2 regions of the Paenibacillus sp. GCM10023250 genome follow, and region 2 is predicted to be linked to the other one. Evidence: predicted binding sites of a transcription regulator. Region 2 holds the regulator's gene; the other holds the start of a gene.
What was found. Region 2 encodes Rex, which represses fermentation and respiration genes when NADH is low (regulators of the CRP and FNR family bind a similar motif). Its sites were predicted from a motif close to TTGTGAAATATTTCACAA; they were not measured.
Positions count from the first base shown of each region.

Region 1: the regulator Rex is predicted to act here: its motif matches at 3,129-3,146, upstream of ACFPB1_RS00815 (DUF1641 domain-containing protein).

Region 1 is NZ_JBHSHY010000001.1:182,670-187,598, reverse strand. Features, by position in the region: gene ACFPB1_RS00830 (spore germination protein) at 1-367, opposite strand, end outside; gene ACFPB1_RS00825 (IclR family transcriptional regulator) at 427-1,197, opposite strand; gene ACFPB1_RS00820 (NAD(P)/FAD-dependent oxidoreductase) at 1,429-2,607, opposite strand; gene ACFPB1_RS00815 (DUF1641 domain-containing protein) at 2,627-3,049, opposite strand; gene ACFPB1_RS00810 (GNAT family N-acetyltransferase) at 3,328-3,747, opposite strand; gene ACFPB1_RS00805 (MFS transporter) at 3,971-4,929, shown strand, end outside.
Region 2 is NZ_JBHSHY010000002.1:299,825-304,753, forward strand. Features, by position in the region: gene dinG (ATP-dependent DNA helicase DinG) at 1-2,349, shown strand, start outside; gene ACFPB1_RS04480 (redox-sensing transcriptional repressor Rex) at 2,346-3,005, shown strand; gene ACFPB1_RS04485 (amidohydrolase) at 2,986-4,287, shown strand; gene ACFPB1_RS04490 (DUF5590 domain-containing protein) at 4,320-4,808, shown strand.

The DNA.
Region 1 (4,929 bases), on a different contig from region 2:
CCACGGTGAATTCGACTTCCGGAATTGCGACGCTGCGGCCTTTCGAGGAAGCTGCATTGATTAATAGACAATGAGGGCTATCCTGGCCGTATTGAATGGCGACATAGCCGCGGTGGAGCTTGTCACGAATATGCTCCCAATCGTCGGACCGTTCCTTCTCCGCGATCGGGATCTTGCGATATAATTGCTCGATGGTCAGCGCTTCACCGCCGGTCAGGCAGCTCATGATATGACGCTGCAGAATATCCGTGTCCGTGATGGTTTTCATATAGCCGACGAACAATGGAATACCGTTCATGTCCTGTTCATAGCAGACGAAATCCGCCGATTCCTGAAGCTCCTGCCACAACCGAGGGGCTGCATTCACATGCGATCACTCTTTCCGATTCCCGATTCTTCCGTTCATTGTCTCCCTCCAGCCCGAAATCATACCCCTCGTTCCCCTTTGTAGCCCAGCGCCTTGGACAGCGCGGATCCCTTCTCTTTCAGCACGCGAATCGCCTCGGAGTCTTCGGAAGCATTCAGCGTGCCGCTCAGCGCCAGTATGGTCAGGGTTGCCAGTATGCGGCCGCCTCGATCGAAGACCGGGCAGGAGATCCCCGCGATGCCCGGCGCGATCGTCCCGTCGCTATGCGCATAGCCGGATTCCCTAACGGCTCGAAGCTCCCGCTCGAACAGCTCCGGATCCGTCGAATCGGCTTCCAGTTCCTTCGCGATGATCGCTGCCGTTTCTTCTTTCCGCATGAACGCCGCGAATGCTTTCCCCGACGAAGACCTCGTGACGCTTACTTGCGATCCGACTCGAACCCCGATGCTGATGGCGCGCTTGCTCTCGACGCAGCGAACGAAGAACGGACCGTTCAGTCCCCACAAGGACAGATAGACCGTTTCGTTCACGGCATCGCGGATGGCTTCGAGATAAGGCAGCGCGAGCGCGTAGATATCCATGGCGTCGACCGCTTCGAGGCCCAGCAAGATCAGCTCCGGGCCGAGCGCATACTTCAAGTCCTCGCCTTTATGCAGGAAGCCGGATCGGCAAAAGCTGGTTAAATAGTGATGCGCTTTGCTTTTCGGCATGTCGCACAGCTGCGCGATCTGCGTAATCGTAAGGGGGCGCTTTTCGGCGGCGATCCGCTTCAACATCGCCAAGCCGGCTTCCAACGATTGAATCCCTTGACCCTTGATTTCCTGCGGCATCGGTAAGGTTCTCCTCCATGTCCGCGCGCCATGACGCGCGGCCGCCTGCTTACAACGGACCTAATTCCGCCCGCGAGCGATTCTTCGGCGGCCGTCTTCTTCCCTTTGTATTGCCTTCGGGCGAATGAAATAAACCATGCAAACAATGCGCACGACGCCTCGTGCTACCGCATGCGGAAAGACCCCCCGGTCAAGTCACCGAGGGGTTCGGCAATACGCTCCGCAGCCGGTTCAATACGCCAGCGAGAACAAGCCGTCGATATGCGCCAAGTACCGCACGTCGCTCGCTTTCTTCATCCAAGTGGCCGGCAAGCCTTTCAGCTCGATGCCGCTTTCGCCGATCCAGCCGATGCCGTCCTTGCGTCCGAGGCTGGCGAGCGAACCGGAATTGACCGGCTCGAACGCGTCCATCTTGGCGCCCTTGAAGTACGCGTACAGATTGCCCCCGATATGCTCGCCCATCTGCCAAGAGAGCTGCGCGGTCGGCGGGTACGGGAGACCGTCCGGCCCCAGTACGACGGCGCAGTCGCCGGCCACGAACACTTCCGGATGCGAGACGGATTGCAGATACGCGTTAACCGAGGCGCGTCCGCGGTCGACGGCGATGCCGCAGTTCGCCACGAGCGAGCTGCCTTTCACGCCGCCGGCCCAGAGAACCGTGCCCGCTTCGAGCTTCCGGCCATCCTTCAGGCTGACCGTCGTTCCGTTCACCTCCGTGATGGTAAGCCCGGTCAGGAAGCGGACGCCGCGCTTCTCCAGGCTCGTTACCGCGCGTCTGATCAGATCCGCGGAGTAGGACGAGAGGATGTTCGATTTGGATTCGACGAGGTAGATGGACACGTCCGCGAAGTCGACGCCGTGCGAGCGGCAGATGTCCGGGAGCTCGTCCGCCAGCTCGCCGACGAGCTCGACTCCCGTCAAGCCGCCGCCGCCCACGACGAACGTCGCGTCCGCTTTGCGCTTCGCTCTCGCGTACGCCGCGATTTTGCCGTTGAGATGCGCGTAGATCCGTTTCGCGTCCGCGACGGATTTCAGCGTGAAGCTATGTTCCTGCAGCCCGGGCACGCCGAAGAAGTTCGATTCGCTCCCGAGCGCAAGCACGAGCGCGTCGTATGCGTAGGTGCTGCCGTCCTCCAGCGCGACGCTGCGGCCGTTCGGATCGATCGCGGCCACCGTGCCGATCCGCAAGCGGATCGATTTGCCTTTGAACAAGTGCTCGAGCGGCAGGGTGACGGCTTTCTCGGCGATGTTGCCCACCGCCAGCCGATGCAGCTCCGTAATGATTTGATGCGTGTCGTATTTGTTGATGACCGTAATCTCGGCTTCCTCCGGCGAAAAATGCGCCCGGGCGGATAGCGCGCTCAGCAGACCGCCGTAACCCGCGCCTACTATCAAAATATGCTTGCGCATATCCCCAACTCCCTCTCGATTAGTTTCGTCTTTCGCCCAGAATGTCGACGTACGCCCGGCCGAAGCGAAGCAGCCGCTGCAGCTCCGGATCTTTCAGCAGGCCCAGCAGGCCAAACAGGCCGATCGCGGCCCCGTCTTGCTCCGCTCGCGCGCGGGCTTCGATGGCCGCCGACGCGTAATGCTTCGCTTTTTCCTCCAGGGGCTTCGCGACTTCCCGGATGGCGCCCAGCGTATCTTGGACCAGCACGCGGTCGCCCGCGACTTGTCTCGCCAGATCGTAAGTCTTGGTCAGCAGCGCCGTCATCTCGGCCAGCTTCGGCAGGTGATCCGCCAGCGCGATCATCGCTTCTTGAACCTCCGGCTTCGATAATGGCAGCAGGACGTCCGCTGCTTGGGGCTGCGACTTACCTGCCGCTTGTCTTGGAATGGTCATTTCCGGCATTTCGATGCTCCTCCTTCTATCCGCTCTTCTTCCGGATACCTGATCAATGCTCATCATCATGGACGCGCCCCCGATTAATACGTGAAAAACTTCACATAGGCATCGGGGACCGGCGAATGGCTGTGCACGCAAGCCCTTCCAACCCGGAACTTCGCGCTCCAACGTATAGGTGTCTCAAATGTTTAACGATATTAAACCGAATCACCTAATTATTAAACTATACTGCTGCCGCACCGATCTGTTAAGCGGAAGTTCCTTCCAAACGGCCGCTTCCCGTCTCAAAGCACGAGCATAAAGGAGTAAGCGGCCTTCTCATACCCCATCTTAGCTTCATAAAACCGATGCGCGTCGACGTTGGACATTTCCGAGCCCAGGGCTACCGCGCCGCACCCGTTATCCTTCGCGTATTGATGAATTTGGGCAAGCAATTTTTTACCGAAGCCTTTGGACCGGCCTGAGGCTTTGGTGACCAAGTCGTACACGAAGACATGCTTGCCGAAATAAAAATTCGTGACGATGCTTATGCCGGCCAAGGCGGCAATCTCGCGGCCATCGTATAACGCAAACAACCTGTAGCCGTCGGCCGTCATCGTACGAAGAAATTCGAGGTACGTCCGCCGGCATAGATGCGTTCGCAATTCCTTCATCACCGGAAAGCCCTCGAGCCATTCGGATTCGGTCGTTAATTCTCTCATCATGTTCGTGTCCTCCGCAGTATGAATGTGTACCCCCTCATACAACGATGAACGGGCCGATTTTGTGAAGTATGCCCGCCTTGCGCGCGGATTGCCGAAGGCGGGCCGGACGGAGCTGGAATAAGGCTGCGCCGGATATGGAACACTCATCGTACACGCACAGCTGCGGGTTACGCGCCTGCCGCGCGCTATCACAACCCGTACGGAGACCGAAAGGAGCGTTGCTATGAACCAAGTCTATGCGGCCGCAGCCGGTACCAAGCGCGAACTGAACAAGGTGTTTTGGGCAGCCGGCTTCGGCTGGATGTTCGATGCCATGGACGTCGGGCTGCTGTCGTTCGTCCTGGTCGCGCTTCGCGAGGAGTGGGGGCTGACGGCGCAGGAGGCGGGCCTGCTCGGCACGTTCAATTTGGTCGGCATGGCGATCGGCGCGGTCTTGGGCGGCTATCTGGCCGACCGGCTCGGCCGGCGTCCCGTATTTCTTCTCACGCTATTGGTGTTCGGCGTGTTCAGCCTCGGAAGCGCGTTCGCGGGCGGGTTCGGCATCATGCTCGCGCTGCGGTTCCTGATGGGCGTCGGACTGGGCGCCGAGCTGCCGGTCGCCTCCACCCTCGTCAGCGAATTTGCGCCGGCGGCAATCAGGGGCCGGATGGTCGTCCTGCTGGAGAGCTTCTGGGCCGCCGGCTGGATCTTGGCCGCCGTGCTCGCGTATTTCGTCATTCCGCCGTACGGCTGGCGCGTCGCGGTCGCCGTCGGCGCACTGCCGATCGCGCTCGCGTTCTGGATCCGCCGCGAAGTGCCGGAATCGCCGCAGTATCGCGCGAAGGCGGAGCGGCGCATCGGGATCCGCGAGCTGTTCACGTCCTATAAGCGCGAGACGATCGCGCTCTGGGCGGTTTGGTTCGCCATCGCCTTCTCCTATTACGGCATGTTCCTCTGGCTGCCTTCCGTCCTGGTCGACAAAGGCTTTACGATGATCCAGAGCTTCCGCTACGTCCTGCTCATGACGCTCGCCCAGCTGCCTGGCTACTTCGCGGCTTCGTACCTCGTGGAGCGATGGGGCCGCAAGGCAACGCTCGCCGTCTTCCTCGTCGCCTCCGGCGCGATGGCGCTCGGCTTCGGCTTCAGCCAGAGCACGGGGATGCTGCTGCTGACGGGAGCGCTGCTGTCCTTCTCCAACCTGGG
Region 2 (4,929 bases):
GACGAGACCGACGATCTCGGCTGGTTCGTCTCGCGATTCGCGACTCGCAAGGAGATGGCCTCGGCGATCGACATGGACGCGTTCGCGTACTTCCGGCAGTTCGCGATGAAGGCCGGCGACTGGACGGAGGAGCAGCATCCGCGCAGCGACGAGGACGCGGCCGCCGCAGCCGCCGATTGGACGTTCTCCGCATTTCTCAACCATCTCAAGCAAGGCATCGCCGCCGTCATTCCGGGCTACGAAGAACGGGAACCGCAGAACATGATGTTCCAGGAAGTCATCGACGCGCTCGAGGAAGAACGGCATCTGCTCATTGAAGCCGGCACGGGCACGGGCAAGTCGCTCGGCTATCTCATTCCGGCTCTCTACTATGGTGTCCAGCACAACAAGAAGATAGTCGTGAGCACGCATACAATCAATTTGCAGGAACAGCTGCGGTCGCGGGATTTGCCCCTGCTGCTCGCCGTCATGCCGTATCCGTTTAAAGCAGCCGTCTTCAAAGGGCGCGGTAATTACTTATGTCTGCGCAAGTTCGAGGGCAAAGTGAACATGCGCGACTTCGTCGCGCCGGCCGAGGACCGGATAACGGCTTCGCAAATGGTCGTCTGGCTCAGCGAAACGGAGCACGGCGACCAAGAAGAGCTGAACTTCGGCAATCGCGGCGCGGATTTCTGGAGCGCGGTCGCGAGCGATGCGGACTCCTGCTTGAACCGAAGCTGCCCGTGGTTCAAGCGCTGCTATTATCACCGCGCGAAGCAGGAAGCGAACCTCGCGGACGTCGTCATCACGAACCATTCCATGCTGTTCACGGATATCCGCGCGGATCACCGCTTGCTGCCGGGCTACGAGCACCTCATCCTGGACGAGGCACATCACCTGGAAGACGTCGCGGGCAAGCATCTCGGAACGCAGCTGTCGTACTACGCGATTCAGCAGCCGGTGTTCCGGCTCTGCAAGGATGCGCGGAACGGCCAGCTGATCGTGCTGAACAGCCGGCTGGCGCATGAGAACGTCGAACAGACTCAGAAGTGGCGCGAGGAAATCGACGAGGTGGTGCCGGTATTCGGCGAGCTGCGCGACGAATGGGACCGGCTGTTCGAGCTGCTGTACGCGCTCACGAGCGCGGGCGGCGGGGCGAAGAGCGCGGCTGCCGACGCGGCCGGCGGCGAGGGCGGGCAATACGTGCTGCGGCTTCGGGGCGGCAAGCTGCCGGAGCTGTGGAAGGAAGCCCAGCTGATCGAGGAAGCGGTGCACGGCTACTTGAGCCAAATCATCCGGCCGCTCGATAAGGTGTTCGCCGCCATCAAAGAGGAGATCGACGATCCCGCCATCGCGGCGCTCGTCACCGACCTTAGCGGCACCGTGAAGGATTTGGCCCGGGCGAGAGACGATCTGCGCCAGTTCATCAAGGCGGATAAGGCGGATACGGTGTACTGGCTGGAGGCGAACGCCAATTCCCGGGCGAAATCGGTGCAGCTGTACGCCGTGCCCGCGGACGTCAGCAGCCAGCTGCGCACCTATTTCTTCGACACGAAGCGCAGCGTCATCTTGACGTCGGCCACGCTGTCCGTGCAGAAATCGTTTCAATACGCATGCGAGCAGCTCGGCCTGGCCGGCGAGGAAGAGGCGGGGCGGCTGAAGACCGTTCAGCTCCCGTCGCCGTTCAATTACCGGGAGCAGGCGCTCGTCATCATCCCGCGCAATTTCCCGGTGTTGAAAGGCGCGTCCGGAGACCCGATGTTCATGGAGAAGCTCGTCGCGTCGCTGACGGAGACGGCCGTCGGCACACATGGCCGGATGCTCGTCCTGTTCACGTCGTACAAAATGCTGAAGCAGGCGTACGAGCCGCTGAAAGAAGCGCTGTCGGAACATGGCATTCAGGTCTTGGGGCAGGGGATCGACAGCAGCAACCGCAGCAAGCTGACGCGCCGCTTCCAGCAGCAGGCCGCTTCGATCCTCCTCGGGACGAGCAGCTTCTGGGAAGGCGTCGACATTCCCGGCGACGCGCTGACGTGCCTCGCCATCGTCCGGCTGCCCTTCCAGCCGCCGAACCATCCGCTCGTCGAAGCCAAGTCGGAGCTGCTGCAGGAGCAGAAGCAGAACCCGTTCATGAAGCTGTCTATCCCGCAGGCGGTCATCCGCTTCAAGCAGGGCTTCGGCCGGCTGGTCCGGACGGCGAAGGACCGCGGCATCGTCCTTATTTACGATACTCGCGTCATCGATACCTATTACGGCAAATATTTTCTGTACTCGCTTCCGGGCCCGAAGATCGAAACGATGCACGTTGACCAAATCGTGCCGCGGATGCACGAGTGGCTGGCCTCGCGCGAAGAAGGAGTGGAAACATGAAACCGATGAAAATTTCCGAGGCCGTCGTTCGCAGACTTCCCGTGTACTTGCAGGTATTGAACGACTTGAGCGCACGGGATGTCCAGACGGTTTCATCGCAGGAGCTCGGCAACCGGCTCGATCTCAATCCTGCTCAAATCCGCAAGGATCTGGCATACTTCGGCGATTTCGGCCGCAAAGGAATCGGCTACGACGTGACGTACCTGATCGAGAAGATCCGGCAAATCCTGAAGCTCGACCAACCGCTCAACGTCGCGCTCGTCGGCGCCGGCAACCTCGGCCGGGCGCTATGCAATTACAACACGTATTTAAAGGATAATATGAAGATCACGGCGGTGTTCGACGTGCATCCGTCGATGATCGGCACGTCCATCAACGGGCTGACCGTATTGCCGATGGAGAAGTTGAAGGAGACGATCGTCGAGCGACATATCCGGATCGGTATTATCACGGTACCGGCCGTCGAAGCGCAGAACGTCGCAGACCGGTTCGTCGACGCCGGCGTCGACGGCATCCTGAATTTCGCGCCGACCATTCTCCGCGTGCAGGACGGCGTGCGGATCCACTATGCGAATTTCACGACCGAACTAATGAGCCTCGCGTATTATTTGGACGAAGAAGGAGAAGAGAACGAAAATGAAGCGGATCTGGATTAAAGACGGCGCCTTCGTCACGATGGACGACGTTCGTCCCGTGGTCTACGGCCATATGGTCGTAGAAGGCGATACCATCCTATACTTAAGCGAAGAGACGCCGGACCCCGCGCCGGAAGGCGCCGAAATTATCGACGGACGCGGCTATGTCTTCATGCCCGGCCTCGTCAATACGCACGGCCATGCCGCCATGTCGCTGCTGCGCGGCTATTCGGACGATGAAACGCTGCAGGTATGGCTGGAGCAGAAGATGTGGCCGATGGAAGGCAAGTATACGGACGAAGACGCCCGATGGGGGACAGCGCTGGCCGTCAGCGAGATGCTCCGCTCCGGCACGACGACATTCGTTGACATGTACGACCGGATGCATCTGGTCGCCGAAGTGGCGGAGCAGTCCGGCATCCGCGCGCTGCTGACGCGCGGTGTCATCGGCTTGTGCCCGCCCGACGTGCAGACCGCCAAGCTGAACGAAGCGACGCGGTTCGCGCAGGAATGGAATGGCCGGGCGAACGGCCGCATTCGGACGATGCTGTCCCCGCATGCGCCTTATACGTGCCCGCCCGATTATATCGCGCGCATCGTGGAAGCGGCGCATGAGCTGGATCTCCCGCTCCACACCCACATGTCGGAGACGGCCGCCGAGGTGCAGCGCAATGTCCTCGATTACGGCTGCCGTCCCGTCGAGCATCTGGACAAGCTCGGCTTCTTCTCGCGGCCGGCGCTGGTGGCGCACGCGGTGCATCTGACGGACGACGAGATCGCCCTGCTCGCGGAGCGCGGCGTCAGCGTCTCACACAATCCAGCGAGCAACCTGAAGCTGGCGAGCGGCGTGGCGCGCGTGCCGGATATGCTGCGCTTGGGCGTGACCGTCGGTCTCGGCACGGACAGCGCGGCGAGCAACAACAACCTCGACCTGTTCGACGAGATCCGCTTGGCGGCGCTGATCCATAAAGGCGTCTCCGGCGACCCGACCGCCGTTCCCGCTTGGGAAGCGCTGAAGCTCGGCACCGTCTCCGGCGCCCGCGCGATCTGGCAGGAGGGACGGATCGGCCAACTGAAGGAAGGCATGAAAGCCGACTTCATCGCGCTCGATATCGAACAGCCGCATTTCTACCCGCGGACCGATCTCGTCTCCCATCTGGTATACGCGGGAACGGGACGGGACGTGCGCCATGTCTGGGTCGACGGCGTTCGGGTCGTCAAGGACGGCGCTTGCGTCTTCCTCGATGAGGCGCGGATCAGGGCTGAGGCGCAGCGCTGCTTCGAAAGGCTGTTAACGAGCTGATGCGCGTCAACCGGTTCAAGAGAGCGCCGTTCATGACGACGGGCCGCTGGATCGCGCTGCTCGTCGTCGTGCTCGCGCTGCTGCTCGTCGCCTTCAACGCCTACTATCGTTACGTGCAGGCGCCGGTGTGGAAGGCGGAGGACGCCGCAGAGGCCGACGCGAAGAAGCGCAGCGGATTGAAAGACATTACCGGTTCGTATTCGTACGTCTGGGACGAGCCGGTATGGGTCGTCAAGGGCAAGGACGAGAGCGGCGCGGCCGCATACGCTTGGCTCAAGAAGGATGAAGCCATCACGCTCAAGGCGAGCGAAGGCCAAACGAAGGATGACATCAAAGCGGCGTTCCTGCTGCAGAAGCCGGACGCCGACATCGCCCACATCCGCCTCGGCCTGTTCGGCGGCGAGCCGGTGTGGGAAGTGTTTTATTCGCGCAAGCAAAGCGGCGTCGTGTATCATTTCTACGACTTCTACCGGTTTCGCGACGGGTCGCTGATCGTCATGTACAAGCTGCCGGCCCAATAGCCGACAGGCAGGCCTGCCAGCATTCCCCGGCTCCTGAACTCCGTGGATTATGATATACTTTCGTATAGCAACGTTGATAGACGAAAGTATAGCATATCCAAGGATGAAGGGAGCTTTTTTG